DNA from 3 places in the Paenibacillus stellifer genome. Region 3 is predicted to be linked to each of the others. Evidence: predicted binding sites of a transcription regulator. Region 3 holds the regulator's gene; each other region holds the start of a gene.
The links. The regulator Rex, encoded in region 3, represses fermentation and respiration genes when NADH is low (regulators of the CRP and FNR family bind a similar motif). The targets are predictions, from matches to a motif close to TTGTGAAATATTTCACAA.
Positions count from the first base shown of each region.

Region 1: qoxA (cytochrome aa3 quinol oxidase subunit II) is a predicted target of Rex. The motif match lies at 3,780-3,797, and genes of this name have one in related genera.
Region 2: nirB (nitrite reductase large subunit NirB) is a predicted target of Rex. The motif match lies at 5,192-5,209, and genes of this name have one in related genera.

Region 1 is NZ_CP009286.1:1,160,001-1,170,545, forward strand. It holds gene qoxD (cytochrome aa3 quinol oxidase subunit IV) at 1-26, opposite strand, end outside; gene qoxC (cytochrome aa3 quinol oxidase subunit III) at 28-624, opposite strand; gene qoxB (cytochrome aa3 quinol oxidase subunit I) at 621-2,570, opposite strand; gene qoxA (cytochrome aa3 quinol oxidase subunit II) at 2,610-3,629, opposite strand; gene PSTEL_RS05330 (polysaccharide deacetylase family protein) at 4,055-5,212, shown strand; gene PSTEL_RS05335 (TetR/AcrR family transcriptional regulator) at 5,352-5,984, opposite strand; gene PSTEL_RS05340 (MFS transporter) at 6,143-7,837, shown strand; gene PSTEL_RS05345 (GntR family transcriptional regulator) at 8,227-8,616, shown strand; gene PSTEL_RS05350 (ABC transporter ATP-binding protein) at 8,609-9,511, shown strand; gene PSTEL_RS05355 (DUF6449 domain-containing protein) at 9,486-10,545, shown strand, end outside.
Region 2 is NZ_CP009286.1:3,823,724-3,834,268, forward strand. It holds gene PSTEL_RS17695 (Crp/Fnr family transcriptional regulator) at 491-1,207, shown strand; gene PSTEL_RS17700 (formate/nitrite transporter family protein) at 1,472-2,269, opposite strand; gene nirD (nitrite reductase small subunit NirD) at 2,314-2,634, opposite strand; gene nirB (nitrite reductase large subunit NirB) at 2,663-5,089, opposite strand; gene ric (iron-sulfur cluster repair di-iron protein) at 5,530-6,234, opposite strand; gene PSTEL_RS17720 (hypothetical protein) at 6,348-7,067, opposite strand; gene PSTEL_RS17725 (AraC family transcriptional regulator) at 7,393-8,277, opposite strand; gene PSTEL_RS17730 (ABC transporter substrate-binding protein) at 8,519-9,820, shown strand; gene PSTEL_RS17735 (carbohydrate ABC transporter permease) at 9,823-10,545, shown strand, end outside.
Region 3 is NZ_CP009286.1:3,590,401-3,600,945, reverse strand. It holds gene dinG (ATP-dependent DNA helicase DinG) at 1-2,246, shown strand, start outside; gene PSTEL_RS16610 (redox-sensing transcriptional repressor Rex) at 2,589-3,239, shown strand; gene PSTEL_RS16605 (amidohydrolase) at 3,229-4,530, shown strand; gene PSTEL_RS16600 (cell wall elongation regulator TseB-like domain-containing protein) at 4,597-5,115, shown strand; gene PSTEL_RS16595 (hypothetical protein) at 5,378-5,911, shown strand; gene PSTEL_RS16590 (AAA family ATPase) at 5,904-7,406, shown strand; gene PSTEL_RS16585 (3-hydroxyacyl-CoA dehydrogenase family protein) at 7,542-8,414, shown strand; gene PSTEL_RS16580 (acetate/propionate family kinase) at 8,411-9,616, shown strand; gene asnS (asparagine--tRNA ligase) at 9,857-10,545, shown strand, end outside.

The sequences.
Region 1 (10,545 bases), 2.4 Mb from region 3:
CGAATGGGAAACAACGTCTTCAACATGTTACATCAGTCCTTTCAGGTAGACGAAGCTGAAGATGAAGATCCAGACAACGTCCAAATAGTGCCAGTACAGCGAGAAGATAAACGATTTGTTGGCGACAGCCGGGTTGAGGCCTCTGCGCCAAATCTGAATCAAGATGCCGGTTCCCCACAGGAAGCCGAAGGTTACGTGAGCGCCGTGAGTGCCGAGAAGCACGAACAGGCTGGACAGGAAAGCGCTGGTCTGCAGCGTGGCGCCTTCGTTCACATAGGTGACGAATTCCGAGATTTCGATGCCCAGGAAGCCGAGACCCATCAGCAGCGTGATGGCGAAGAACACAATCACGGCACGCTTGTAGCCGTGGCGCATCGCGTGGATGGCCAGGCCGATGGTAAAGGAACTGGTGAGCAGCAAGAACGTCTCAATAAGCACCGGTCCGATCTCGAACAGCTCGGCGCCGTTCGGTCCCGACGCGAAGCGGTTCACCAGAACGAAGTATACGGTAAAGAGAGTGGCGAACAGCGCAATTTCCGCTCCCAGGAACACCCAGAAGCCGAAAATGCGGTTGCTGTTCTCATGTGTTGAGTATTCAAGCGGTTTGGAGGCGTCTACTTTCATACCGTTCTCCCCCCCAATTTCTGTTCTGTCCGCGTGACCTCGGCTGCGGAAATATAACGGCCGTGATCCTGTTCAAAGGACATGGCGGCCAGTGTAATCAGGATGGCCACGCCGGTAACGATTGCCGGGATCCACATGCTGAATACCATGAAGAATCCGGCCAGGAAAAAGATGACGCCGAGTACAAACGGTTTGCCGGTGTTGTTCGGCATGTGAATCTTCGTAATCTGGCCTTCGAACAAAGGCTTCTTGTCGATCTTGGCTGCCCAGAACGGATCGCGGGTGCTGACTTTTGGCTCAATCGCGAAGTTGTATTCCGGAACCGGGCTGTGCGTCGCCCATTCGAGCGTACGGGCACCCCACGGATCTCCGTTCTCGTCGCGCGGCATATAGCGTGTGCTCCAGTAAATATTGTAGACGAGAAGGACAAAGCCGATGGCAAGGCCGAGCGCTCCGACAAAAGAAAGCATGTTAAGCGGACCGAAGCCGGTCTCCGGCGAATACGTGTACATCCGGCGCGTCATGCCCTTCAGGCCGAGAATGAACAGCGGGAAGAAGGTGACGTTGAAGGATACCACGATCCACCAGAAGGAATGTCTGCCAATCCGTTCGTTCAGACGGAAGCCGAAAACCTTCGGCCACCAGTAGTGGAAACCGGCGATAACGGCGAACACCGCGCCCGGAATCAGAACGTAGTGGAAATGCGCTACAAGGAACATCGTGTTATGGTACTGATAATCGGCGCTGGCCATAGCCAGCATGACGCCTGTTACACCGCCGATTGTAAAAATCGGGATAAAGGCAAGCGAGTACAGCATCGGCGTCGTGAAGCTGATTCGCCCTTTTCGCAAGGTAAAGAGCCAGTTGAATATCTTAACCCCTGTCGGCACGGCGATCGCCATCGTGGTGATGGAGAAGAAGCCGTTGACCATAACGCCTTGACCCATCGTGTAGAAGTGATGCGCCCACACGACAAAGGACAAGAGAGAGATGAGCAGCATACTGGCAACCATCGAGGTGTAGCCGTACAGGTTCTTTTTCGAGAAGGTTGCGATAATTTCACTGTATATACCGAAGGCCGGCAGAATAACGATGTAGACCTCCGGATGGCCCCATACCCAGAACAGGTTCGCCCACAGCATATCCATGCCGCCGTTGGCCATTGTGAAGAATTGGGAGCCGAACAGCCTGTCGAACATCATCAGCGCCAGAGCAACGGTCAGAACCGGGAAGGCGAAGACGATGATTACGCTGGTGATGAGAATGGACCAGGTGAACATCGGCATTTTCATCAGCGTCATGCCAGGGGCGCGCATCTTCAGGATTGTCACGATGAAGTTGACGCCTGTCATCAGCGTACCGATACCGGCAATCTGCAGGGCGATGGCATAATAGTTGTTGCCGACGGTCGGGCTGAATTCATTGCTCGCCAAAGGGAAGTAAGCCGACCAGCCAGCGTCAGGCGATCCGCCGATGACGAACGAAATGTTCAGCAGCATCGCGCCGAAGAAGAAGAGCCAGAAGCTGACCGCGTTCAGACGCGGGAAAGCCACGTCGCGGGCGCCGATCTGCAGCGGAATGACAACGTTCATAAGGCCGATGATAAAAGGCATCGCCATGAACAAAATCATAATAAGGCCATGAGTCGTAAACACCTCATTATAGTGCTGGGCGTCCAAAAACTTCATATCTGGGGCGGCGGTCTGCAGACGCATCATCAGAGCGTCGACGCCTCCGCGGAAGAGCATGAGCAGGGCGGACAGAATGTACATGACGCCGATCCGTTTATGGTCAACGGTTGTCAGCCATTCCCGCCATAGCCAGCCCCATCTTTTGGTAACGGTTAAACCGACGACGATCGCGATCGATGCGAGTGCAATGCTGACCATCGCACCGTAGATCAGGGGCTCGCCGTGAACCTTGAATTTCTCCAAATCAAAATTCATTGGGAGGACTCCTTTCGGGTTGTTCGAGTAAGTCTAATGCTAGTTGTGATCCTGATGAGTCTGCTCATCTACTGGAGAGCTGGGCAGTGGAGAACTCAATACGGGAGCCGGGCTGCTGTCGAATTCGGAATCTTCGGTTGTAGCGGGAGAAGGATGTACATCCTTATTGTCCTGATGCTCCATACTGCCGTTATCCATATCCATACCACTGTGATCTCCGTCCATATGCTCGCTGTGCTCGCCAGGAGGCGGGCTGAAGCTCAGGTGATTCGACGAGTAGGTTTCCTGCCCGACATGGGCGGTTGCCAGCAGCGTCTTGAACCGGTCTTCAGTCAGTGGTTGAGCGGTTCCCTTAACATCCTTCACCCACTTGTCGTAATCATCGCTGCTCATGGAGCGGGCGGTGAATTCCATTTGGGCGTAGCCTTTACCGCTGAAGTTCGTGTTTCTTCCCAGGAAATCCCCCTGGACGTCAGCAGCGAGATTCAGGTAAGTGACCATGTCGCTCATGGCGTACTTCTGTCCGCCAAGCTGCGGAATCCAGAAGCTCGCGATCGGTCCGAAGGAATAGAGCCGGAACTCTACCGGACGGTTCACGGGGAAGTTGACGTAATTGACGGTCTCAATGTCTTCCTCCGGATAGCTGAAATGCCATTTCCAGTTCGAAGCTGACGCATAAATGACAAGCGGCTTCTGGTCTTTGTAATCCGCAGGCACATTTTCCACGGCGTTCGTCGTTTTAACGGTTACAACCGACAGGAATGCGACGATAATGACCGGGATGGCGATCCAGAGCGTCTCCAGCCATTTATTTCCTTCCTCATGCGGTGGAATGTATCCTTCGTTGCTCTTTTTTGCACGATACTTCACTAACATGATAATGTAGAGGATGTAGACCACAGCCAGGACTCCGAGCATCGTGAGGATGGACAGGATGATCGTGTCGGACAGCGTTCTAGCCGCCGGCCCCTTCGGATTCAGCACCGTAAGCGAGCTGCATCCGGGAAGCAGCAGAACAAGGCTGAAAAGCAATGCGTATAACGGCCCCTTTTTGTTCATGATGAACTCCTTTCCTTTAATACTGGTTCTAATTAACCGGAAAACATCAACCTGTATCTATATTAAAAATTCCTTAAACACAATGCAAAAACCAAATTATCTTTTTATTCCTATATAAATCCAATAAAATGAACGTTGTGTTAACATTCTGTGTAAATTGTATCACAAAAACAATAAAAATATGATATAAATCACTCGAAAAGCGCTATATTGCGGCAATTTTATATCGTTCATATTTTGTTCATAATTCTAAAATTGTTGCTAACTTTGTCACAAATATCAGCCGGAGGACCATCGCTTTTTCATACGGAAAAGTAACAAAATTTTGCCCTGTCGGTTACATTCTCTCAAATTTACCACTTTTCATTTGTGATATCGTAGGTGGAGGAGAGATCAAAACTACATAGACAGGAGATTTGCCGAAATTGTTCAGGAAGTTTGGAATTACCGCACTTATTTGTATGCTGCTGCTGGGAATGGCATCCTCCGCCTGGGCCGTCGGGAGCACGGGTCTGAAGCTTGGGATCAATGACACGCTGACCGATGTGGAAGCAACGGCCGTGGACAACACCTACTACATCCCGCTTCGGTCGATGGCGGAGCAGTTGAAGCTGAAGCTGGGGGGGACGCCTCAAGATCTGCTGCTGTCCGGAGATTCCGGCAGTCTGAGGATCACCGGAGGAAACAAGGCGATCGCCGGTAACGGAACGGAGATGGCGGTGACTACCTTTGTGCGCGGCGGCAGTCTTATGGTCCCGCTCAAAGCAGCGACGCTGCTTGGGTATTCCGTATCCTACAAGCCCGAATTGTATGTGCTTAGGCTGATGGACGGTTCTCAGAAGCTGGATGACAAAGCTTTCGCTTCGAAGTATCAGGATAAATTGAAGCCTAAAGCTCCGACACTGCCATCCGCAGGTGCTGCGCAGCCGAAGCCGAGCACTCCGAAGCCAAGTACCCCGAAGCCGACAGCCAAGACCGTCTATCTGACATTCGACGACGGACCGTCCGCCAACACAGGCAGGCTGCTCGATATTCTGGATAAGCATGGAGCGAAGGCAACATTCTTCATGCTGGGTCCGAACATCGGGAAATATCCGTCACAGGTTAAGCGCATGGTCGCAGGCGATCATGGGCTCGGCCTTCACGGCATGAGCCATGTGAAGAACAAGTTCTATGCTTCGCCAGCAGCGGCTCTGAATGAAATGAATCAGGACAACGCTGCTCTGAAGAAGGCTGCGGGCGTAACGACCCGGCTGATCCGGACGCCTTACGGCAGCAAGCCCTATTTCACGAGCGCGTTTCGCGACAAGGTGCTGTCTGATGGTTACCGTCTGTGGGACTGGAACATCGACTCCCTTGACTGGAAGTACAAGAGCGACAGCGGATCGATCTACCGGGGGGTGGTCAACCAGCTGACTAAGCTCCAGAAGAGCGGAACGGCGCCGGTCATTCTGATGCATGATCAGAAGACCACTCCTAACGTTCTGCCTCGTATACTGGATTATCTCCAATCCCATGGGTATCAATTCGAAATCATCACATCCGATCTCACCCCGGTTAACTTCTGGAAAGATGTACGATAATTTGGATGTATAATAATTTGCAGCACAAAAAACGTTCCCGGCCGCTATGCGGTTCGGGAACGTTTTTTGTGTGTACCGCCAATGAGAGAGGGGATAAGCTACCCGCCTGACCGTAACCGGCATGGCTCCGGCAAGGGCCCTATTCCCCGAAAGCATAAATGACCAGCATATCGGTCAGCTCGGCTTTGATCCGTTCCGGGTCGATGCCGCTCCGGAAGAAAACCATGCGGTCAACGGCGCTGTTCACCGCTTCGAACATAACGGCGGCCGCAGCCTCCAGATCGCGAACGCGAAGCTCCGGCTCGCTCATCTTCAACACCTCCAGCGTCTTGCGTCTGGCCTGATCGTACTGAATCTCCATAATTTCCTGGACTTCCACGTCCGATGCCGTCATGGCTGACAGCTCACGGTGGAAGGTGATATAGGGAGCATGAGCCTTAACGAGAGCGTCGATCAACCCGGAAATGATCTCCCGTTTGTCCGCATGATGAAGATTGAGCTTCGCGACTGTCTCATCAACATGCGCATGAATAGCCTCGCCGTTGATCTTCAGCACTTCCATGAAGACGGCGCGCTTATCCGTATAGTAGGAATAGAAGCTGCCGGTGGATACGCCTGCAGCAGCGGCAATCTGCTTCGTATTGGTTCCGTGATACCCCTTCTCCGAAAAAAGCCGGGACGCCGCCTGCACGATCGCTTCCTTGGTGCGGATGCTGCGGTCCTGCTGCGGTTGTCTCGTCTTGTCCTGTATGAGTTCTTCGCTGTCCTTCACGTTCAAACCCTCCTTGATTCGATTTTAAGTATGGAAGCAACCGCTGTCAATAAAAGTTGAACTGAAGTTCATATTTATCGTTGACAAACATGAACTAAGGTTCATATAATCAAGAACATGAACTATAGTTCACATTTATTTGAGGAGTGATTATGAAAATGAATGAGAAGACAGCCAGAGTGATGGCGTTCACCGCCATCATACTCGGTTTTTTTATGGCGCTGCTGGACACGACAATCGTCAATATCGCCCTGCCGGAGATGACGCGTTATTTCGGCGGAAATGTCAGCGACATTTCCTGGGTGATGAACGGCTACAATCTGGCGTTCGCCGTACTCATCCTGACGGCGTCCCGGCTGGCGGACCAGTTCGGGCGGCGCAAGGTATTCATGATCGGCATCGCGCTATTCACGCTAACCTCACTGCTTGCAGGATTTGCGCCGACTCTCGGTATTCTGATCGCGCTGCGGGTTGTCCAGGGGCTGGCCGGGGCGATCATTGTGCCGGTGACGATTCCGCTCACAACGACGACGTTTCCCAAGGAGATGCATGGTGCGATCATCGGCATATGGGGCGCGGTATCGGGGCTTGCTGCGGCCAGCGGACCGGCGCTAGGCGGACTGCTGATGGACCAGTTGGGGTGGCAGTGGATATTCTACGTCAATGTGCCTCTCGGGGTACTGAGCCTCATTCTGACGCCGCTGTTCATCCGGGAATCGAAGGATGAAACGGCCGGGCGGCGGATTGACCTTGCGGGAACCTTCTGGATTACGGCCAGCCTGTTCTGTATCGTATATGGACTGATCCGGGTATCGGACTGGGGCTGGACCTCGCCTGCCATCCTCATTCTGTTCGCCGCCGGACTGCTCAGCCTGCTGTTCTTCCTGCTGGCCGAGCGTAGAAGGAAGGAGCCAATGCTCCCGCTTGAGCTGCTGAAGATCAAGTCGTTCAATGGTGCATCGCTTACCCTGCTGATCGTCGGAGCGGGACTGATGAACGTTTCGCTGCTGACCTCGTTCTTCCTGACGAGGATGATGGGAATGACGGAGCTGAAGGCCGGACTGATTCTGTCGATGATGGCCATCGGCTCCACGCTGACCTCGGCGCTGTGCGGCCCGCTGTCCGGAAAGTACGGCAGCCGGTGGTTTGCCGCCGCGGGTGTGGCCGTTATAGCCGGCGCCACGTACTCGCTTAGCGGACTTGAGGCGAATTCGCCGGTAGGCGCCGTTCTGCTGCGGCTTGCCTTCGCAGGGCTCGGCATAGGGCTGACGATGGCGCCGGTCATGTCGTCCGCAGTCCGGAATGTGCCGGAGGACAAGGTCGGCATCGCCTCCGGCGTAACGAATATGACCAAGGCGCTGGGCAGCGTGCTCGGCGTTGCCATCGTCGTCACTCTCCTGCAGCAGAATATTGCGGATGAGATGAAGCCGGCACAGGCCAGCGCGGTCCGGATCGTCAGCGAGGACACCGTTCTGCTTCCTCCTGTGAAGGAGGCGCTGCTGGCTTCGCTGAAGGACGCCGGCGCCGCCGCGGCGGATGCCTCCGCTGCTCCGTCGCCGGGGCAGACCGCGCAGGCGGTCGAGAAGCAGTTGCGAAGCGCTGCCGCCAGCCTTGCGCCTGCGCAGCGGGCCGCTCTGGAGCAGGCGATCCCCGCCCAGGCGGCGGATGCGGAGAAGCTCACCGGCCGGGTCTCGACCGGGCTGAAGGAAGCGGCCGTCCAAGGCTTCGGCCGCACCTTCGCTTTCGCTTCGCTGCTGCTGCTTCCCGGCATCGCGTTTGCGCTGATCAGCGACCGGCCATACCGCCGGGGCCGCCGTGAGATCAACCCCGCCGCAGAGAGCGAGATATCATAGAGCATGAAGCATATAGCATGAAGCATGGAGCACAGAGCATGGAGCATGGAGCATAGAGCATGAAGCATAGAGCGTGAAACACAGCGCATGAGGCATAAAGCATATAGCACAGCGCATTGGCTTTTCCAGCAGCCGGCAGTAAGGATCTGTTGGCTAACAACCAGAACCAGCCATGCCGGTGAGCAGCCGTGCGGCGGGCAAAGGGCGCCGCACGGCTGCTCCCGATTGATCACCAGTTATATCGTAGGATTCCATCCCCGTAAGCGCAGGATTGCGCAGACGGGGATTTTTTCTTGACGGACAACTGTATTATTTAATATAGTACAGTTAACACACTTGCTCCGCGGGTCCGATACGGTCCTGCAGATGAGAGGAAGGGGGAATTGACCGTGTTCGAGCTGGATATCCGCAGCCGGAAGCCAATTTACGAGCAGCTCACGGACAAGATTAAGGAAATGATCCTGTACGGCATTCTGAGACCCGACGAGCAGCTGCCGTCGGTGCGGACGCTGTCGGCGCAGCTCACCGTCAACCCGAATACGATCCAGAAGGCTTACCGGGAGCTGGAGCGGGAAGGCTATACTTACTCCCGTCCGGGCAAAGGAAGCTTCGTCTCCCCGGCACAGCAGGGAAGTCTTGCAATCAAGCGGGCCGAGCTGCGGGGCGAGCTGCTGCGCCTGATGGCGGAAGCCGTCTACCTGGGCTTTACAGATGCGGAGATCGGGGAGCTGTACCGGGAAGCGTCGGAGAAGAGAGGAGAGGAGAGCGGAGATGATTGAAATTCGTGAAGTCAGCAAAAGATTTCAGGACCGTCAGGCGGTCGCCGGCGTCACTTTGAACATACATAAAGGGAGCATATTCGGACTGCTCGGCTCGAACGGCGCAGGCAAGACGACGCTGCTGAAGACTGCTGCAGGCATTTACCGGCCGGACACGGGAACCGTGCTGATGGATGGAGCGCCGGTGTACGAGAACCCGGATATCAAGCGCAGACTGTGGTTTATGCCCGATTATCCTTATTTTTTTCCGCAGGCTACAATTCATCAGATGGCCCGGTTCTACGAATCGGTCTATGAGGGCTGGAACGGCAATCGCTTCAGAGAGCTTGGGGAGCTGTTCCCGCTGGACGTCAAGCGCAAGCTGAACCGCATGTCCAAAGGAATGCGCCAGCAGGCGGCGTTCTGGCTTGCGCTGAGCTGCATGCCCGATGTGCTGATCATGGATGAGCCGCTGGACGGTCTCGATCCGGTGATGCGCAGACTGGTCAAGAACGTGCTTTTTCAAGAGGTTGCGGAGCGCGGGCTGACCGCCGTTATATCCTCGCATAATCTGCGCGAGCTGGAGGATCTGTGCGATCATGTCGGCATCATGCACAACGGCGAGCTGTTGATCGAGAAGGAGCTGGATGAACTGAAGAGCGATACGCATAAGGTGCAGGTCGCGTTCCGGGACGAGCGCCATGAGAGCGCGATCACATCCAGGCTGACGATCCTACATCAGGAGAAACGGGGGAGCGTCTGTCTCTACATTGTAAAAGGAGAGCAGGCCCGGACCCGACAGGCTTTTGCCGCTTACCAGCCCTATGTGCTGGACCTGCTTCCGTTAACGCTTGAGGAAATCTTTATTTACGAAATGGAGGGAGCCGGCTATGACATCTCGCCGATACTTCTTTAACCGGGGCGTTATCCGGCAGGATGTGAAGCAGCACAGCTGGATTTCAGTCATCTACTTGCTCGGGCTGCTGTTCTCGCTGCCGCTGCAAATGCTGCTGACCGCAAATCCCGATAACCCGGCACGGGAAATCACCAGCCTGTTTATGGTGAACGGGGCTCTGACGATGCTGTTCACCGCTACGCTGCCGGTCGGTGCAGGTCTGCTTCTGTTCCGGTATCTCCAGAATAAGGGAGCGGCGGACGCCGCCCACAGCCTGCCGCTGCGCCGGGACCATCTCCTTGCCAATCATTTGGCGAGCGGGGCGGCTCTGCTGCTGATTCCGGTATGGCTGACGGCGCTCATTGCGGGGCTTCTGTCGCTCTGGAGCGACAACCCGTTCCAGTATGGGGCTTCCGAAGTTTGGTGGTGGGGGTTGACCGTCAGTGTGCTGACGCTGTTCCTGTTCGTCTTTACCGCATTTGTCGGCATTTGCATCGGACAGACGGTTCTCCAGGGAATTGTGGCCTATATTTTGCTTATTCTGCCTTCCCTGCTGTCGCAGATGGTGCTGTTCCACCTGAATCTATACCTGTACGGTTTCCTGTCATTATCGAATACTCGCAGTGTAGATAACTGGTCGCTTCTTCTCCATATGATGAACGTAAGCGGCTCGCCATTCCAGGGAGGAGAAACCGCCCTGTACGCCGGATTAACGCTTGTCTTCGCCGCGCTGTCCTTTGTGCTGTACCGCAAGCGCTCATCGGAGACATCCGGACAGGCGATGGCGTTCACCTATTTCAATCCGCTGTTCAAGGGCGGTGTCATGCTCTGCGCCATGCTGATTGCCGGCACCTACTTCGCGCAAATGCGCGCAGGCCAGATCGGATGGGCCCTTGCCGGATATGCTCTCGGCGCATTGGCCGGCTATACGGCAGCGGAAATGGTCATCCGTAAAACCTGGCAAATCTGGAGCCGAAATCTCCCCATCCGGCTTGCTGGATATGCCGCAGTTATCGGCGTGCTCCTGTATGTGCCGGTATCGCCTTTAACCGGGT
Region 2 (10,545 bases), 230 kb from region 3:
TGAAATTTAGCCCGGTAAGCTGTTATTCCTATTTTTAAATATTCAAAAGTTTTTATTAAAAAGTAGTTTCATATAATATACGCAATACGCAAAAATAAACCGCAGCGGGCTTCTCCGATCTGATTACTCGTTAGAATCCCTTTCCTTCATTATGTATCCCCTTGGTCTTCTCCGTTGTGAAAGCGCGTTGTATCAGTCTGCATAATGCGGCAGCATCCTCTCATGTAACAACTTCTCTATCACTTTCTAGTTGCCTAAGTCATTTCCATCATTTATAGTAAAAAAAACTCCTTCGGAGTTGTCGTTTACCCGCATATTGCGAAAACCTATTAAATATGGCACTGAAATTCCGGCTTTTTGAGTGAAATTAATCACAATGTTGAAATTTAGACACTATTTTTCGAGTTTTTTTCAACGCAAAGTCAGGAATTCATTGTATAATTAATTTAAAATTTATTGAAAAACTGAGGGAATAAAGGGGATATCGATTATGAATGAGCATACGAATGTTATCGAGGCCCATGGCAATACGAACTGTTTCTCTGAACAAAACTTCAACCGACTGCTCGTGACAATGAAAGATCGTCTGGTCCCTGAGGGATCGCATTTGTTCTGGGAAGGGGATTATTCGGATAAGCTGTTCTATCTGAAACGGGGACGCGTCAAGCTCACCAAATCCACGGACGAAGGCAAGGAACTCATCCTCTATATGTATCAAGCGGGTGATATGGTCGGCCAAGCGGATCCTTTCTTCAGCACGAAGCACAGCTTCACCGCCGAAGTCATCGAAGAAAGCGAAGTCGGCGTTATCGAGCATAAGGATCTGGAGATTCTGATCTGCCAGCACTGCGATTTCGCGATCGACTTCATGAAGTGGATGGGCATTCACCACCGGCTTACCCAGACCAAGTTCCGCGACCTGATGATGTACGGCAAACCGGGCGCTCTATGCTCCACGCTTATCCGGCTTAGCAACACCTATGGCGAGAAGAACGGCGACACAATTCTGATTAACAAAAAAATCACGCATACCGACTTATCCAACATGATCGGCGCGACGCGCGAGAGCGTTAACCGGATGCTTAGCGATCTCCGCAAAAAGGACGCCGTCGAGTATGAGAACGGCATGATCGTTATTAAGGATCTTGAGATGCTTCAGGATATTTGCCACTGCGAGCTTTGCCCTAACGAGATCTGCCGCATCTAATAAGTCTTCACGCTTGAACGTCATGGACTTCATGTTGTAGACGGACTAATCATCTGCCGACTAGTGATTACCCTCTTTACACCTCAGTGAAACATACACGTTCGTTTTTTTCGGCTCGGGTCCAGGTAGCCGAGAAGCGCCCTCGCAGGGCGCTTTTTTTATGCGATAAAGACTTTCCAAGTGCAATCAAAAAAGGCCGCCGCAGACCCCAAAAGGGACGAGCAGCGACCTTAAGCTACCTATGGTACAGTGCGTGCAAATCTTCTACTTTGCTTGACCGGAAGAGCCTCGGCGAACCGGGGAAATCAGCCAGTAGGCCATTCCTACGAACACACCGCCTCCGACGATGTTGCCAAGCGTGACGGGGATCATGTTATGAAGCCAGCCGGCCAGCGTTACGGTCTCCGGATGGTTCGGCAGCAGCAGGGCAACGCTCAGCAGCGTCATGTTGGCAACACTGTGCTCGTAGCCGCTGGCGATAAATGCGAGCAGACACCACCAGATCAGCACAAGCTTCGCCCCTTCACTCTTGGCGCGGGAGGACATCCAGATCGCCAGACAGACGAGCCAGTTACACAGAATTCCCCGGAAGAAGAGCTGGGAGAACGGCAGACCCATCTTCTTGGCCGCGGAGGCGAAGATAAGATGATCCGGTGCGGCAGCCTTGAACAGTCCCGTTCCCTGGATAAGCCAGGCGAGCAGCAGAGCGCCAGCCAGATTCCCGATAAAGACAACGATCCAGTTCTTGACGGTATCCCACACACTCGTTCTGCCTGCCAGGGTGCTGACGGTAAAGAACATATTATTGCCTGTGAACAGCTCGGAGCCGGCAAAGATGACAAGCGTCAGCGCGATTCCGAACGTCGATCCCATAATCAGAGGCTGGAATGGAGACTTGGCCGCCGCCAGAGGCGCACCCAGGGTAAATATCAAGATGATGCCAATACCGACGTACGCACCCGCCAGCAGCGCCGCCAAGGCGTACCTTGGCAGGCTCTCATTCATTTTATCCCGTTTGGCTACCGCCGCTTCAACAATGTTCTCCACGCTTTGCGTAAACATGTAACTACCCCCGCCCTATTTTCTCGTCTTTTTCATCTAACTGCCTAAATGCCGATTGCGATTTCATCCCCGTTTACATAGACCGGAAAGACAACGGCCTGACCTTTGTCCGGAGCCTGAACTTCGCCTGTGCGAAGATCGATCTTCCAGTCATACAGCGGGTCATACAGATAGTGCCCGGATACGATCCCTTCAGCCAGCGGACCGCCCTTCGGGTGCGGATTCCGGTTCTCCAGAGCATAGAACTCGTCTTGGGAAGTGCGGAAGACCGCGACCTCCTTGCCTTCAATGACGACCACACGGCCGATCTGTCTCAAATAATCCTCCACACGGCCGGCTGTATAGACCGCTTTTGCTGTATCCATTGTGCTCTCTCCTTTTCCCGGTAATGGCTTAACGGATCTCCGCATGCTCGAACAGAGCGGTGCGGGTCTTGTCGTCGTTCAGCATCTTTTTCCACGGATCCTTGACTTGTGCAAGTGCGAAGTCGATGCGCTGCGCAAGCGCACGCCGTTCCTCCGGTTGATCCAGAATTACCGATTTGATCTGCTCAAGTCCCAGGCGCTCTACCCACTCGGACGTACGTTCCAGGTAGTTGCCGGTCTCCCGGTAATACTGCATGACCGCAGAGCAGATTTCCACCAGCTCCTCGTCTGTCTTGACCTTGCAGAGCGAATCCGCGATACGGGGCTTGATGCCGCCATTCCCGCCGATAAAGATCTCCCATCCGCCGTCGTTGCCGACGATGCCGATGTCTTTGGTGCATGATTCCGCGCAGTTGCGGGGGCAGCCGTTGACCGCCATTTTAAATTTGGCCGGGAAGTCCAGACGCTCGTATTTCCGCTCCAGCAGAGCACCCATGCCGAGCGAATCCTGCGTGCCGAACCGGCAGAACTGCGAACCGACGCAGGTCTTCACTGTACGCAGCGACTTGGCATAGGCATAGCCGGAAGGCATATCAAGCTCTTCCCACACCTTCGGAACGTCTTCCTTCTTAACGCCGATCAAATCCAGACGCTGACCGCCGGTTACCTTGACGACTTTGACGTCATATTTAATGGAGACATCTGCGATTCTCTTAAGATCCTCCGGAGTTGTTACGCCGCCGTACATGCGGGGAACGACTGTAAAGGTGCCGTCTTTCTGGATATTGGCGCTCATCCGCTCGTTAACGAAGCGCGACTCCTTCTCGTCCTGATGCGTGTCAGGATAAATCATGCCCAGGTAATAGTTGACAGCCGGACGGCATTTCGAGCAGCCTTCCTCCTGCTTCCACCCAAGGACGTTCATGACTTCCTTTGTCGTAGTCAGCCCCTTGGCCTTGATCTCGGCAACAATCTCATCCCGGCTCAAGGTTGTACAGCCGCAGATTCCGGTCTTGGCGCTCTGCTGGAATCCGTCTCCCAGCACATATTGGAGAATTTGCTCCACGACAGGCTTGCAGCCGCCGCAGGAACGGGTAGCACCGGTGCAGGCTTTGATTTCATCTACCGTCGTAAAACCGTTATCCTGGATAGCGTCCACGATTGCTTTCTTCGTAACACCGTTGCAGCCGCAGACAATTTCTTCGTCCGCCATCGTTTCAACGGAAGCTGTCTTCTTCGCACCGCCGCCGCAGCAGCCGGTTCCCATCAATTCGCTGTATAATTCGTCTGTCATCTCGGCGCCCGTCTTCACAAGCTTCTGCAAGTTCGCCGATTCGGTTACATCTCCGAACAGAACCGCGCCGACGATCCGGCCGTCTTTGAGCAGAATTTTCTTATATGTGCGCTTCCAGTCATCCTTCGCGGCAATGACGGTGTGCTCCGCCGTATCAATGAACTCGCCAGCCGAGAAGACGTCAACGCCGGAAATTTTCAGCTTGGTCGATACGACCGAACCCTCATACGGAGCGGTGTCCACACCGCTTAGATGCTTGGCCAGAACGCTGCCTTGTTCGAACAGCGGCGCCACAAGGCCGTAGCATACTCCCCGGTGCTCCGTGCATTCGCCTACCGAATACACATCTGGCAGCGAAGTTGCCAGGTAATCGTTAACCACGATTCCGCGATTCACATCGATTCCGCTGTTCTTCGCCAGCTCCACATTCGGCTTGATGCCAACCGCCATAACGACGAACTGGGCTTCCAGCTCCGTGCCGTCGCTGAATCGCAGTCCGCTTACCCGGCTGTCCCCGGTCAGCTCTGCCGTCTGCTTGCCCATGGCAAATTTCACGCCCTGGCGCTCCAGCTCCGCTTTCAGCATCGTAGCTGCGGTGTGATCAAGCTGGCGTTCCATCAGGTCCTCCATCAGGTGGACGACCGTAACGTCCATCCCCAGATTCACCAGACCTTTGGCCGCTTCAAGGCCGAGAAGCCCGCCGCCGATAACGGCCGCTTGCTTGTAAGACTTGGCGGCATCCAGCATTTGTTCGCAATCGGCGATGTCCCGGAATCCTACAACGCCCTCTTTATCGCTGCCGGGAATCGGCAGGATGAAGGAATTCGAGCCGGTGGCGATTATGACTTTGTCATAAGGGAAGACTTGACCGTTCTCCGCGACAACCTGCCGGGCCTCTCCATCAATCCGGACAGCCCGTGTTCCGGTGTGCAGCTCGATGCCGTTGTCCTTGTACCAGTCCAGGTCATTCAGGATAATATCATCGATCGTCTTGCTGCCTTCGAGAACGTAAGATAGCATAATGCGGTTGTAGTTGGGATGGGGCTCGCTGCCCAGCACCGTGATGTCGTAGGCTCCGCCCAGCTTCAGAATCTGTTCAACCGTGCCGACACCGGCCATGCCGTTGCCGATCAGCACCAATTTTTTGCGTTCGGTAGTCATTCTCGTCTCCTCCTCAAAGCGTTCACTCACTGCTCTCAGTTACTTTATAGTGAGATTATACGGTTCAAATTTTAAGCATACGCGTGACCGCTATCACACCAATAGTGAATAATTTCACAACATTTTGTAACAAAAGGAGCGGTGATTCCTCTTGACAAATGCTATGACCATCACTTTAATGCATCTTTTTCACCGTTCATGGAGAATCTGCGGAGAATCCATGAGGAACACATGGGGAGCATTTTGAATACATGGGAACCCATGGAGACTGACGGAGAACGCATGGAACTTATGGGGAACGCATGGAGACGACGGAGAACGCATGGAGACTGACGGAGAACGCATGGAGACTGACGGAGAATGCGGAGAACGCAAGGAGCGTTACGCCAAAAAAGCCGCCTTCCGGAGACCGGAAAAGGCGGCTGCAAACTCCTCACGTATTATTGATAACGAGGGAACAGGATATTGTTCTCCAGATGGACATGCTCGAATGTCATCGCTTCAAGCTCCTCCAGCCGGGCATAGGTCAGCCGGTAGGTGGTGCAGGCATGTGCCGGCGGCTGATAATCGTTCGTAACTTCGCGAAGCTGTCTGAGGATATTCCCCGCAGCGTCATGTTCTTCTTCCAGGTGGACAAAGCTGTCTCGCAGTGAAGCCAGAGCGGCAGCATCTCCGCCTTTTTCATAGTCGGCAATCGCCGGAAACTCATGCTCTTCCTCATGCGCAGTATGCTCCAGCAGTTCGTCCTTCAATTGGTTGAACAGGCGGTACATCTCTCCCAGATGCGGGGAATCTTCGCCGTGCACGCGGAATACCTTGGTGACATTTTGCGCGATCAGCGGCAGTTCCTGGCGCAGGTAGGCATGATGTTTGTGTATTATATGAGAGATCAGCTCTGGAGACGGCGCATCATTCCAGACATAATCCCCTTCGAGCACTGGGTAGGATTCAAGAAGTCCGTACAGCTCGCCAATGACGGTGTCCGTCAGCAGGCCCTTCTCCTCCGCAGCTGTCTTCAAAGGCTTGGCGCCTCCGCAGCAGAAATCGATTTTCTTCATTTTAAAATAATCCGATGCTTTCGGAAATTGCAGAACGATATCTTTAACCAGGGAATCGGGTTGAAATACAGGCTGTTTAATGGCCATGATGCTCTCCTCCTCGTAGATAAGGGTTAATCTTCTCCTTAACCTTACCTCCTGAAGGCAAGCGGGCTAGTGATTGCAATCACGCCATTTCCGTCAAGTTGTTGAACATGTACCTAGTGCACACAAGCGTCCATATAAGTGCGTCTGCCTTCCGCATCTTTCAAATACGGTCCGAGTCCGGCGAATTTCGCCTCATTGACATAGACGCCCGTCATCCATCTTCCCTCCGTCAGACCGCCGTCCCATTGAAGAACGATATCCGGAGCCGAGACCCATTCCTGGTAGACGCGAACGCCGGTATCGGTGTATGTCTTCCAAGGTTTGCCCTGCTCGCGCAGCCATGAATCATGTACATATGTCGGGACGAAATATGCCGCAATCGTCTCCAGCTCTTCTCCTTCCAAAAAGGCTTCACAGCCTAAAAAAGGATGCAGCAGCATCGTCTTCTCATACAGCGACCAGATGACTGCCTGAAGCAGAAGACTCTGTCTTCTTCCGTTGTGAAACGTATACGTTCGCTGCTGTCCTTCTGTCTCCGCCTGTCCTCGCTGCCCATGCTCCAGACAATGCCGTTCACAGCCGATACACTTCCAGCCTGAGGGGCCATTGATCCACTTTTGAAAAACCGTGCCTTCTCCATTCCCCTTATATAAGGAGGAAATAATTTCGTATGGCACTCCGATCGTCCTGTCCCACACCGATGATGGAAGATGGCTGTACAGCATATGCAGGACCTTGTCATACATAAACTGAACCTTGACGGAAGCCAATTCGAGTTCGGCGACCTCCGCCTTTTCATAAGGGGCTTCCTTCGAGAACAAAGTGGTCTTCAATATGCTCGCCTCCCTAAATGTTCCCGCATCAGGCAGGGAACCGGTTTGGAAATCTTCAAGCAGTCAAAGGGACATGGAGACCGATCGTTAGCCTTATAACTGAGCATGGGCCATAAACAGCGCTCGGGAAATCGCTTTCAAAAAAGCGGGCATTGTTTTCTATAATATTACCGGTTCACAGGGATAGTGCAACACTTTTTTGAGCCGGTTATCTAAGCAGGTGTGAATACTCGTCCATGAAAGCTTCCGCAGCGAGTCTTCCAGCCTATAAATCAGGGGGACGGTGATCGATAATTCATGGAGTATAGTACCGCCCCCTTAAAAATCAGGTGTGACGAACGGTGTGGCCCATTTGAAGCCGATACCGGGCAGGCGGGGTGCCGGTATGCCGTTTGAACGCTTTGGAGAATGAAAAGAGATCAGGGTAGCCAACTGAATCGGCAATTTCTGCAAGTGTATAGCTCGTTTGTTCAAGTAACTGCCTGGCCTCTTTCATTTTAAGTTCCTGAATAAATAAAATCGGTGTAATCCCGTATGCTTTGCGAAACTGCTTCGTGAAATACGTCCTCTCTACGCCGGCGTGTTCAGCCGCCTTCTCAACGGTGATCCCTTCAGCATAATGAATCTCCATATACTCCCTCCCTCTCTGAAGCCAGGTTACGTTTCGGGAGTCCACCCCATTCCGTCCATTAGCCAGAATCCCAAGCCGGTCAAAGATAAGATGAAACATCGCAAGTCTCCCGAGATCCGTATTTCGCCCCTCCCTGGATTCAGCCAGACGAAAGAACTCTTCGAGCACCTCCATGAGCTCCGGAGACAACAGTCCCGCACTATGCGAATGATGAGGCGTTAACCCGATTCTTTCAAGCAGGCGAAGAGCGTGCTTGCCGTCAAAAGCGATGAATGCCTTGTGCAGAAGATCGTCGGGATTTGTGTAATACTCATGCTGGACTTGTGGAAACAGGCAGAAGACATCATTCGGTTGGAGGTTGTAGGTTTCATGATTTTGGCGCAGGATGCCGCTTCCCTTCAAGACAAAGATCAAGTAGTAATACGGTGAAGTGCGAGGACCGATATGATAATGCGGTTTGGCAATATTTCGGCCCAGACGGATCGGCCAGGCTCCGCCGGATTTCTCGTAGCAGGATGGAGTGAAGAAGCATACTTCCAGATACTCAGCAGGGTCTTCTCTCATAAACGCGTTCATCATGTGCATAACCTCTTTTTCACAATATCCAAGTCTACCTGACAAGACTACCCGCTTAATATTCCATTAATCTTATCTAATAACTCATATTTATGCTGTGATATTTCCACTACTCAAAATGACAAATCGAAAAACACGCGAATTGACATTCCCCATGCATAAAACGATTGTTATGATTTAAATATAATTTTTCCAATCTGTTTGATAGGAAATATAAATTCATACGAATAGGGGAGGTATTTTTATGAGAAAAAACGCATTTCGGGCTCTTTTGCTTGCTTTTTCGCTTGGAGCCACGGGATTACTGTCTGCTTGCGGAGGAGATAACACAGCTGCGCCGGGAGCCACTGATAAGGCTGCAGCCACTAATGAAACAACCGCGTCAGCCGCACAGACGGTTACCATCAGCTTCTTTCATTGGCGCGGTGAAGATGTCCCCGCTTTCAAGCCGATTATCGAGCAATTCGAGAAAGAAAATCCCGGGATTAAGGTAGAGATGCAGACGATGCCGTCCGACCAGTATCAAACGACAGCACAGGCTAAAATTTCGGACGGCTCGGCTGGCGATGTCTTCACCTCGTTTCCCGGCGCACAGTTTGAGGTATTTGCCAAAGCGGGACTGTTCACCGATTTGACAGGCCAACCGTTTCTGTCCAACTTTAATCCAGCGCTAATCGAGGCCGGAGCGAAAGACGGCAAGCAACTAGCAGTCCCATACCAGCTTGTCTATAACGACCCGATCTACAATGTGAAGTTGTTTCAGAAATACGGTCTCGAACCGCCGAAGGATTGGGACGGATTCCTCGCGCTGTGCGCGAAGCTGAAGGAGAATGGGATTATCCCTATTGCCTTTGCCGGAGCGGACATCGGGCCTGGTCAATTCATGAATACGATGGTCATGAACAACCTGCCTTCACCGGACGCACTCGCCAAAATCGAGACCGGTGAAGAGAAGCTGACCAATGATTGGTGGGTGAAGACACTGGGTCAGTTTAAAGAGCTAAATGACAAAGGATATTTTCAGCCGAACGCTCTAGGGACAAAAGATGCCGCAGCCGGAGCACTGTTCATCCAGGAGAAAGCGGCTATGCTGGCCAGCGGCTCATACCAGCTCGCTCAGAATAAGCAGCAGAATCCGAATCTGGAACAAAAGCTTCTGGCTCCGATTACAGTACCGGCAGATGAGGCCAAATACGAAGGCATTCATACCAGCACTTTCCTGCTGGCGGTAAACAGCAAATCCAGTCATCCTAAAGAAGCGGAGAAGTTTCTGGAATTCCTGAGCCGCAAGGATATCGCTGGCCAATACGCTAATGCAACCGGACAGAATGTGACGGTCAAAGATGTGAAATACACAAGTCCGGAACTGCAGACCGTCAGCGAATGGAGCACCAAGAAGACGCTGTTCCAACCGCGCTTTACGATTACCAATGCCGACATTCAAAAGGCCGTCACTAGTTCAATCCAGTCGGTGCTTGGAGGCAAGTCGCCTGAAGATGCCGCCAAGGAAGCACAGGCTATCGCGGACCAGCAGATCGGACATTAGGCATGCGGAAGCCCTTCCTGCTCTGGATATTTGTTCTGCCCGGCCTGTTGCTCTATGGGATCGTATTCCTGTATCCGACCTTTTCGGGGCTTCTGTACTCGTTCACGGATTGGGACGGCATTTCCGCAACCTTTCATTATGTCGGAGCAGGGAATTATGCCACGGTACTGAAGAGCATTCTTTTCCGGAAAGCACTGCTGAACAATGTTAAATTTATGATCGTCGTTGCCTTGGCGCAAACCGGACTTGCTCTTGTCCTGGCTCTCCTGCTCGTCAAAAAAACGCGGGTCCGCGTGTTTCTGCGCACACTGTTCTTCTTCCCGGCCATTCTGTCCAACGTATCCGTCGGATTGATCTGGTCATTCGTCTACGATCCCTCAATCGGTCTGATACAGGCGGTCGTGAACCGGATCGGTCTTGGACATTCGGCACTTAATTGGATTGGAAATGAGCATTACGCCATTTACGCGGTCGCCGCCGTGCAGATCTGGGCTCATACCGGGCAAATGGCAATCGTCTTCATCGCCGGACTTGGCGGTATCCCTGCTGAATTGCACGAAGCGGCAGTCATTGACGGCGGAAGCCGTTGGACGGTCTTCCGGAAAGTGACCTGGCCGTTGCTGGCGCCTTCCGCGGCAATTGTTCTTGCGTACACCACGATCCAGTCCTTTAAAGCGTTCGATCTGATCTTCACGATGACGGACGGAGGTCCGAATTACGCAACG
Region 3 (10,545 bases):
TCCAGCCGGAAGGCGAGCTGCAGTTCCACCGTCAGCTGGCGCTTGCCGTCGGCGATTGGACGGAGCTGTCCCCTCCGCGAGAGGAAGGGGATTACCCGGCCGAGCATATGTCGTTCCGCGAGTATCTTGACGAGGTTAAGACGAGGCTGAAGGCGCTTTTGCCCCAGTATGAGGACCGTCAGGCGCAGGAGCAGATGTTTGAAGAGGTGTACCAGGCGCTTCAGGACGAGAAGCATCTGCTGATCGAAGCGGGCACCGGAACCGGCAAATCGCTCGGTTATTTGCTGCCTGCCATTTACCAGAGCGTCAAGACCGGCGAGAAGGTGATGGTCAGCACGCATACGATCAATTTGCAGGATCAGCTCAGGGAGCGGGATATCCCGCTGCTGACCCAGACCGTTCCGTTTCCGTTCAAGGCTGCGGTCTTCAAGGGAAGAGGACACTATTTGTGTCTGCGCAAATTTGAACATAAAATTAATGCAAAGGAATTCACCGCTCCCCGTGAGGATACGCTTACCTCGGCCCAGATGATCGTCTGGCTGACGCAGACCGATTCGGGGGACGACGAAGAGCTGAATCTCGGGGGCCGGGGCGGCGATTTCTGGGAGACGGTTGCCAGCGATACCGATTCATGCCTGGGAAGATCCTGTCCGTGGTTCCGCAAATGCTACTATCACCGGGCGAAGCATGAGGCGGGCAATGCGGATGTCGTCATCACGAATCATTCGAAGCTGTTCGCCGACGTGAGGGCCGGACATCAGCTTCTGCCAGCCTATGAATACCTGGTCATCGACGAAGCCCATCAGCTGGAGGAAGTCGCCGGGAAGCATCTGGGCATGAGCATGAAGCATTTCACAGTTTCCCACACGCTGAACCGGCTGTATAAGGACAGCAGGACCGGCCAGCTGCCGGCGCTGCGCCATGTGCTGCAGAGCTCCGGAAGCGAGCAGGCGGCGGAATGGAGCTCGATCATCGACCGGATGTATCCGGACCTTCTGACTATCAAGGAATCGTGGGAACTCCTGAGCGAGAAGCTGTTCACGCTGATCCCGGAGCGCGCCGACGCAGGGGGCGAAGCCGGTCAGCTCGTTCATCGCCTGCTGCCTTCCCGCAAGCCAACAGGCTGGGAGGAGCTTGCCGCGCTGGAGCAGACACTCCACAGCTCTCTGAGCGACGTGATCCGCAAGGGCGAGGGGATGCTCACGGAGATGCGGGAACAGGAGAGCCAGTCCTCTTCGGACAGCCTGGTGACCGATATCGGCGGACTCTTAAAGGATTTGGCCGAAATCCGGGAGCAGGTGCGGTTTTTTATGGGAATGAACGACGAGAATGTAGTATATTGGCTTGAGGCGAACGGAAATTACCGCAACAAATCGCTGCATCTGTATGCCGTGCCGGTAGATGTCAGCGCTCAGCTGAAGGACCTGTTCTTCGACAAGAAAAAAAGCGCGGTGCTCACCTCGGCGACGCTCTCCGTCGACAAGTCGTTCCAGTACATGATCGACAGCCTCGGACTCAACGAAGCCCAGGAGCAGGAACGGCTCAAGACCGTGCAGCTGCCTTCTCCGTTCAAGTACAGGGATCAGGCGCTGCTGGTCATTCCAAGGGACTTCCCGAGCGTGAAGGGGACCGTGGGCGACGCCAAATTCGTCGATATGCTTGTCCAGTCGCTGGCGGAAGCCGCCGTGACGACGCAGGGAAGGATGCTGGTGCTGTTCACGTCCTACAAAATGCTTCGCCAGGTGTATGAGCCGCTCAAGGAAGCTCTTGCAGCCCAGGATATTTCCGTGCTCGGACAGGGCGTGGAGGGCGGCAGCCGGAGCAAGCTTCTGAGAAGGTTTCAGGAGAAAGCTGCTTCCGTCCTGCTGGGAACGAGCAGCTTCTGGGAAGGCGTCGACATACCGGGCGATGCGTTGACCTGCCTGGCGATTGTCAGGCTGCCGTTTCAGCCCCCGAGCCATCCGCTAGCGGAGGCCAAGGCCGAGCTGCTTCAAGCCCAGAAGAAGAATCCGTTCATGAAGCTCTCCGTGCCTCAAGCGGTGATCCGCTTCAAGCAGGGCTTTGGCCGGCTTGTCCGGACCGCGCAGGACAGGGGGATCGTCATCGTATATGATACCAGGGTCATCGAGTCTTATTACGGCAAATACTTCCTGTATTCGCTCCCGGGTCCCAAAATGGAGCATATGACGACCAAACAGATGGTCCCGCGCATCGCAGAATGGCTTCATCAGGACGGTGTATCCTAATAACCTGCGGAAGCTGAGTGACGGATCGTAGTTCTTAGTCGTCCTGAAGTCAGACCGGCTGGTCATGGCTGATATTATTACGATTAACCCTATTTCCGGGAATGTCTTCTGTTCATGTAATTGCAGCAGATCCCGTATATTTAAAGTGTCCCGTCAGGGATGCAAGCGGTCCTTGTCACCCAAAACCCGCCGAAGCTTCGTCTGCCTTCGTCCAATCGCCATTTGAACGGAGGTCCTGAACGAGGTGCAGGTGGCCCTGCGGGCTCTTGACGTAATAGCCTAAGGCTGGACTTTGAGAGGTTTTGGGATGAAAGGCACCGATATCGATTAGGAGGAGAACTCATGAAATCGGACAAAATATCAGAGGCCGTTGTACGCAGGCTGCCTGTATACCTGCGCTTTCTGAACGACCTGCACCGGCGCGAAATCTCCACAGTCTCTTCTCAGGAATTGGGCCAGCGTCTGGATTTGAACCCTGCCCAGATTCGCAAGGATCTTGCCTATTTCGGAGATTTCGGAAGAAAAGGCATCGGTTATGATGTAGCTTATCTGATCGAGAAAATCCGTCATATTCTCAAGCTGGACCAGCCGATCAATGTTGCTCTGGTCGGAGCCGGTAACCTCGGCCACGCGCTGTCCAACTATAACGCCTATTTGAAAGACACGATGAAAATTACGGCTGTCTTCGATTCCTACCCGCCGAAGGTCGGAACCAAAATCAATACGCTGACCGTGCAGCCGATGGAAGAGCTGTCCAAGACCGTACGCGAACAGGGCATCCGGATTGGCATCATTACCGTGCCGGACCAGGAAGCGCAGAATGTGGCCAATATACTGATTGAATCAGGTATCGAAGCCATCCTTAATTTCGCTCCGGTCATCCTGAAGACCCCGCAAGAGGTTCGTGTGCACGCAGCCGATTTTACAACAGATCTGCAGAGCCTTGCCTATTATCTGCATGACGGAAAGGACGAAGAACAGGATGAGCGATAAGTGGATCGTCCGCGGCGGCAAATTTGTCGTGCCCGGAGATGATAAGCCCGCCGTGATTGGCGGAGATATGATCGTGGAGAATGGGGTAATCACATACATAGGAGAAGCATTGAATGCTGTTCCCGAGGGCGTGGAGACATTCGATGGCAGCCGGCTGCTGTTCATGCCCGGCTTGGTCAATACACATGGTCATGCGGCGATGTCGCTGCTTCGCGGTTATGGGGACGACCTCGCACTGCAAATCTGGCTGCAGGAGAAAATGTGGCCAATGGAAGCGAAATTCACCGGAGATGACGTCTACTGGGGAAGCGCGCTGTCCGTACTGGAAATGCTGAAAGGCGGCACGACCACCTTCCTTGATATGTACGATCATATGGACCGGGTGGCCGAGGTGGCGGAGAAATCCGGCATTCGCGCCGTGCTGATGCGCGGCGTCATTGGACTGTGCCCGGAAGAGGTGCAGCGTCAGAAGCTGGCGGAAGCCGTTGCCTTTGCCAAAGATTATCACGGAAGCGCAGGGGGACGGATTACAGCGATGATATCGCCGCACTCCCCGTATACTTGTCCGCCTGATTTCTTCGAGAAATTCGTTCAGGCCGCGCATGATTTGGACCTTCCTCTGCATACCCACATGTCGGAGACCCGCCGTGAAGTGGAGCAGAATGAGGCGGATTTCGGGCTGCGTCCCGTCGCTCATCTGGAGAAGCTCGGCATGTTCACCCGGCCGTCACTGGTGGCGCATGGGGTGCATCTGAATGACGAGGAGATTGAAATTCTGGCCCGTTATCAGGTCGGCGTCTCCCACAATCCGGGAAGCAATCTGAAACTGGCGAGTGGAGTCGCGCGGGTTCCCGAGCTCCTTAAGGCGGGCGTTACGGTTTCCTTGGGAACGGACGGTCCAGCGAGCAACAATAATCTGGATATGTTCGAGGAAATGCGTCTGGCTGCCTTGATTCATAAAGGGGTCTCCGGCGATCCGACGGCTGTGCCTGCGAGTGAAGCTCTGCGTATGGCTACAGAGTATGGAGCGAAGTCTATCTTCCTGGATCAGATAGGCAAGCTTGCGCCCGGAATGAAGGCGGATTTTATCGCCCTGGATATTGACCAGCCGCATCTGCTGCCGCATACGGATCTGGTATCACATGCCGTATACTCGGCAAGCGCCAAGGACGTCGAGCATGTATGGGTAGATGGCAAGCAGGTTGTGAAGCACGGCCTCTGCCTGACGCTGGATGAGGAAGAAGTCCGCCGCAAGGCGCAGGAAGCATTTGAGGGACTGCTCAAAAGGTAGCCTGTGCTTGTCTATGCCTGTCTGGTAACGACGGGAACCTAAACCTCACAGAAGGAGAACAGCAAGTTGAGAACTAGGAGAAAATGGATTCTGTACGGGATCTTTCTGGCCGTGCTCTTTCTGTTCGCCCTCTATCAATTCTTCGCCTACGTACTGAGGGATCAATGGAATGAGCGTAGCGCGGCCGAAGCTGCCGCAGACAGCGCAGCGGGGCTGACAGAGATTGATAGTGTCCGGAAATCGGTGTGGGACGCGAACTCCATCTACTGGGTCGTCAGCGGCAAGAATGCATCCGGAACGGATATGATGGTCTGGGTGCGTTTCACAGAGGATGGCAAGCCGGCCGGCGGACAGAACGGCGTATACGCCCAGGAGGTCTCCAAAGGCGTCTCCGAGAAGAAGATGAGGCAGCTGATCGAGTCCTCAATTCCCGGCGTTCAAATCAAACGTCTGCTTGCCGGCGCGTATAACGGAGAGTATGTCTGGCAGCTTTTTTGCAAAGAGAATGACAAGTATTATTACCGGTTCTATCGGTTCTCGGACGGACAGCAGATTGGTGAAGGCTACTCCTTGCCCAGTCGTTGACCATTACTCTGCTCAAATTAAAACCTTCAAGCCGCTTGCGGCCTGAAGGTTTTTTGGGTTTTCCTTAGATTTTGAGAATACAATAGGCAGAAAATAGAAGGTAAAATTTTAAATATTATTCACAAATCAATCGTCCTCGTATATACTCCTATGATATACTACTAGATGTATTAAGGCGCGACAAAAAATGTCGGTCACATAATGACGACATGACGACAGGTATAAGGATTCGTTCGTTGTATCTCAGAGAGGAGGACGCTGTTTGAAACTTCGTCTAATGCCTGTACTGCTGACCGCAGTGCTGACTGCTGCCGTCCTGTTCGGCGGCTGGTTCCTGTATCGGGAGTTCGCCGTCCAGGAGCCGCTTGAAAAAATCGTCAGCAGCTACAAGGGAGTCAATGCCTCCCAAGTCTCTATTAACCGCAGTGAAGTCAATTTGAAACTTGATTTGCAGCCAGGCACTAAATTGCGTGAGCTGGTCCAATATATTGAAACGGAAGGCAAGACTATAATCGGGAGCCGCACCGTGAAGCTTGATGTAACGCAGCATTCCAACCAGACACTTGACGATTACTGGAACAAGGCGCTGTTCTCGGTGGCTGAGGCTATGGAGAGCGGCAAGTATACGCTGATTCCCGAGACGCTTAATGATCTGTCGAAGGAGTTCACAGGTGTTCAGGCGACAACGGAAATTGACGATAACAATGTATATGTAAGTCTATCGGACGGCAAGGAGAGCAAGTTCATCATCCTGCCGCGCCAGGCTGAGAAGCTGGGGGTATGGAACAATGCCTAAATGGACCAAGGAAATCATCATCGGATTCGTACCTGTACTGCTTATTTTTCTGGCTTTTCTCGGCCTCAATATTGTGCCGGTAATTATCGCGGCCGTCATGGTCGGTGGCTTGCTGTTCATTACGCATATGCGGGGCGGAATTGCCGTTAATGCAGGTGCGGAAAAGAAGCGCAAAAAGGCCGGCCCTGCGAAGCTGACCTTTGAGGAAATCGGCGGCCAGGACAACGCGAAGCAGGAGCTGCGCGAGGCGCTCGACTTCCTGATCCGCCACGAGGAGATCAGCAAGTTCGGCATCCGTCCTCTGAAGGGCATCCTGCTGACCGGCCCTCCCGGAACCGGCAAGACATTGATGGCCAAAGCCGCTGCTCATTACACCAATTCCGTATTTGTGGCAGCATCGGGCAGTGAATTTGTGGAGATGTACGTGGGTGTCGGCGCCGGCCGCATTCGCGATCTCTTCAAGGATGCCCGGAGCCGAGCGGCGAAGGAGAACAAAGAGAGCGCCATTATTTTTATCGATGAAATCGATGTTATCGGAGGCAAGCGTGAAGGCGGCCAACAGCGGGAATACGACCAGACGCTGAACCAGCTCCTTACCGAGATGGACGGCATCTACAATTCCGATACGCCGCGTATTCTGCTCATCGCTGCGACGAACCGCAAGGAGATGCTGGACTCGGCGCTGCTGCGCCCTGGACGGTTCGACCGTCATATCCAGGTGGATATGCCCGACAAGAAGGGCCGCAAGTCAATTCTGGAGCTGCATGCCAAGAACAAGCCTCTGCACGAAAGCGTCAATCTCGACAAGATCGCCGAGGAAGCCTATAATTTCTCCGGCGCCCAGCTTGAGAGCGTCATGAACGAAGCCGCCATTTACATGATGCGTGAAAATCTGACGCAGGTGGAGCACCGGCATCTGGCGATGGCGATCGACAAAGTGATGATGGGCGAGAAGACGGACCGCGAGACCAATCAGGAAGAGAAGAAGCGCGTGGCGATTCACGAGCTTGGACATGCCATTATGGCGGAATCGCTGCGTCCGGGAAGCGTCAGTCAGGTTACACTGACTCCGCGCGGACAGGCACTAGGTTATGTAAGACATAATCCGCAGCAGGAACAGTACTTATATACTAAGGAGTTTTTGGAAGAGCAGATTATGATCGCACTGGGCGGCGCCGCAGCCGAGGAAATTTTCTACGGCGGACGCAGCACAGGCTCCCGTGGAGACTTTGACCAGGCGCTCGGCATTGTGGAGATGATGATGAAATCGGGCCTGACATCGCTTGGCATCGCCAAGCTTGAAATGGTCACGACCGAAGAAATCATGAAAGAGAATACCAGCATCCTGGACGAACTGATGAGCCGCACACGGGACATCCTTGAGAACAAACGGAATATCTTCGAGTATTCCCTGGATATCCTCATGAAGGAAGAAGTGCTGTCCGGCGATCAATTTCGTTGTCAATTTCGTGACAGTGTACTTTTACCGGCATAATTCTTTATGCCGGTTATTTTTTTTTACTTTTCCGGCATGCTAAGATATTATTATATGTCGGAGTATGTTGTTTTTTCGACAGAAAAATAGGTCCTGCAACAATTGCAGAGATACCTGAAAGGATGGAGGCTTTTTATGAATTTCAAAAAAATCGGTGTCATCGGCGGAGGCACGATGGGACAAGGGATTGCCGAAATGCTGGCAGCCAAGGGCCTGGATGTGCTTCTCGTGGAGAAGACGCCGGAGAAATTGGACTATTCCTACAGCATGATTGAGACAAGTCTGGACAAACAGTTGGAGAAATGGGCAATTACCCAAGCAGAGAAGAAGCTCATTCTCGGCCGTATCCAGAAAGTCACTCACTTCGCCGAACTCAGCGCCTGCGATATGGTCATAGAGACGATTATCGAGGATCTGGAGGAGAAGAAGAAAGTATTCAATCAGCTTGACCAGGTATGTCCGAACAATATTATTCTCGCCAGCAATACATCCACGCTCAGCTTGACCGAGCTTGCCAGCTCGACCATGTACCCGGAGCGTGTAATTGGCATGCACTTTATTTATCCGGTGGCCAAGGTTGACGTTGTCGAACTCGTACGCGGCCTGAAGACTTCCGATACCACTTTTGAGAATACCAAAGCATTCGTCGACGAAGTTGTCGAGAAGAAAGGCGTAATGATTTATGAATCCCCGGGATTCGTAACTTCACGCCTCATTTGCCTGTTCATCAACGAAGCGATGCATGTGCTTCAGGAAGGCGTCGCATCCGCCAAAGATATCGACGATGCCATGCGCGTTGGCTACCAGTTCCAATATGGTCCGCTTGAAATGGCCGACCGTTTCGGCCTGGATTCGGTTCTTGCCGCCCTGGAACGGATGTTCCGCGAGTTCGGCGAGCTGAAATACCGCCCTTCGACGATTCTGAAGAAGATGGTTCGCGCAGGACAACTGGGAATGAAATCGGGCGAAGGCTTCTTCAAGTATGACAAGGATGGTGACCGCATATGAAAGTTCTCGTAATTAACGCAGGTTCTTCTTCGCTGAAATATCAGCTGTACGATATGACGGATGAATCCGTTCTGGCAAAAGGGCTGGTGGAGCGCATCGGGATGGACTCCTCCATCTTGACGCATAAGCCGACAGGCAAGCAGGAATTTACGGAGGTCAGCGAAATTCTGGAGCATACAACAGCGATCCGGAAGGTGCTGTCCGCCCTGACCGATAAAGAGCATGGCGTGATCGATTCCATCGGCGAAATCAACGCCGTGGGCCATCGGGTTGTGCACGGCGGCGAGGTCTTCAAGAAATCGGCTCTCGTTGACGGTCCTGCCAAATCGGAAATTCGCCGTCTGTTTGACCTGGCGCCGTTACATAACCCGGCAGCCGTTATGGGGATTACCGCTTCGGAAGTCAATATGCCGGGCGTGCCGCAGGTTGTCGTATTCGACACCGCGTTCCACCAGACGATGCCGGAGAAGGCTTATATGTATGCCATTCCGCGCGTTCTGTACAATAAGTACAAGGTTCGCCGCTACGGCGCGCATGGCACGTCCCATGACTTCGTCAGCAAGGCCGCTGCCGAGTTCATCGGACGTCCGGTTGAAGATCTTAAGATCATTACCTGCCATATCGGCAACGGTGCCAGTGTAACAGCTGTGCAGGGAGGCGTCTCGGTGGATACGTCCATGGGCATGACTCCGCTGGAAGGTCTCATGATGGGTACGCGAAGCGGAGACATCGACCCGGCTGTCGTTCCTTATGTTATGAACAAGGAAGAGCTGACGCCTGGCGAAGCAAGCTCGATGCTGAACAAGCACAGCGGTCTGCTCGCGATCTCCGGCACAAGCAGTGACATGCGCGACATCATCGACGGTTACGAGAAAGGCGAGCCTAACTCGACCCTGGCCTTTGAAATGTATGAATACCGGCTTCGCAAGTACATCGGTTCCTATGTGGCAGCGATGGACGGCGTTGACGTCATCGTCTTCACAGCCGGCGTCGGCGAGAATGCCTCGCTGCTGCGGGAGAAGGTTCTCAGCAACCTGACCTTCCTCGGCATCGAGCTTGACCGCGAAGCCAACAAGGTTCGCTCCGGCGATCCTCGCCGCATTTCGACTGCGGGCTCCAAGGTGGAAGTTCTCGTCGTTCCGACGAACGAGGAACTCGTAATCGCCCGCGATACGCTTCGTATCGTGCAAGCGCAAGGATAAAGAGTTACAATCGAATATAGGCGGAAAATTAACAGCCAAAGGCCTTCGGCCTTTGGCTGTGGAATTTTTCGGAATATAATAAGGTTTAAGCTTCCGCTTCATAACAGGCCTAGTATTCCTGGTAAACGCCCGTCGTTGTTTAAGACGCCGCCAGACGTTTATTGTTGGAATAGTCCGGTCACCGGATCTGAGGTCTGATACAGGCTTATCACCGCATTTTACAGAGGAGAGATTGAGGGCATGGCTAACAAAACAGTGATCAGAGGCGTAAAGGATCATGTCGGCGAAAGCGTCGTCATCGGCAGCTGGGTGAACAACAAGCGTTCCAGCGGTAAAATCCAGTTCCTGCAGCTTCGGGACGGCACCGGTTACATTCAGGGTGTTGTTGTGAAATCGGAGGTTCCGGAGGAGGTCTGGGATGCGGCGAAAAGTCTGACTCAGGAGAGCTCCTTATATGTAACCGGGATCATCCGCGAGGAGCCGAGAAGCCAGTCAGGTTATGAAATGACCGTTACAGGCATCGAGATTTTGCATCTGACCGAGAACTATCCGATTACCCCGAAGGAGCATGGCGTCGATTTCCTGATGGATCACCGTCATCTGTGGCTCCGTTCCTCCAAACAGCGGGCGATTCTGGTGATCAGGGCGGAGATCATCCGGGCGGTTCAGGAGTATTTTGACATAAACGGCTTCACGCTGGTCGATCCTCCGATTCTGACTCCGACATCCGCTGAAGGGACAACCAATCTGTTCCATACCAAATATTTCGAAGAGGACGCTTATCTGACCCAGAGCGGCCAGCTCTACATGGAAGCCGCAGCGATGGCGCTCGGACGCGTGTATTCCTTCGGTCCGACCTTCCGGGCTGAGAAGTCGAAGACGCGCCGCCATCTGATCGAGTTCTGGATGATCGAGCCGGAAATGGCGTT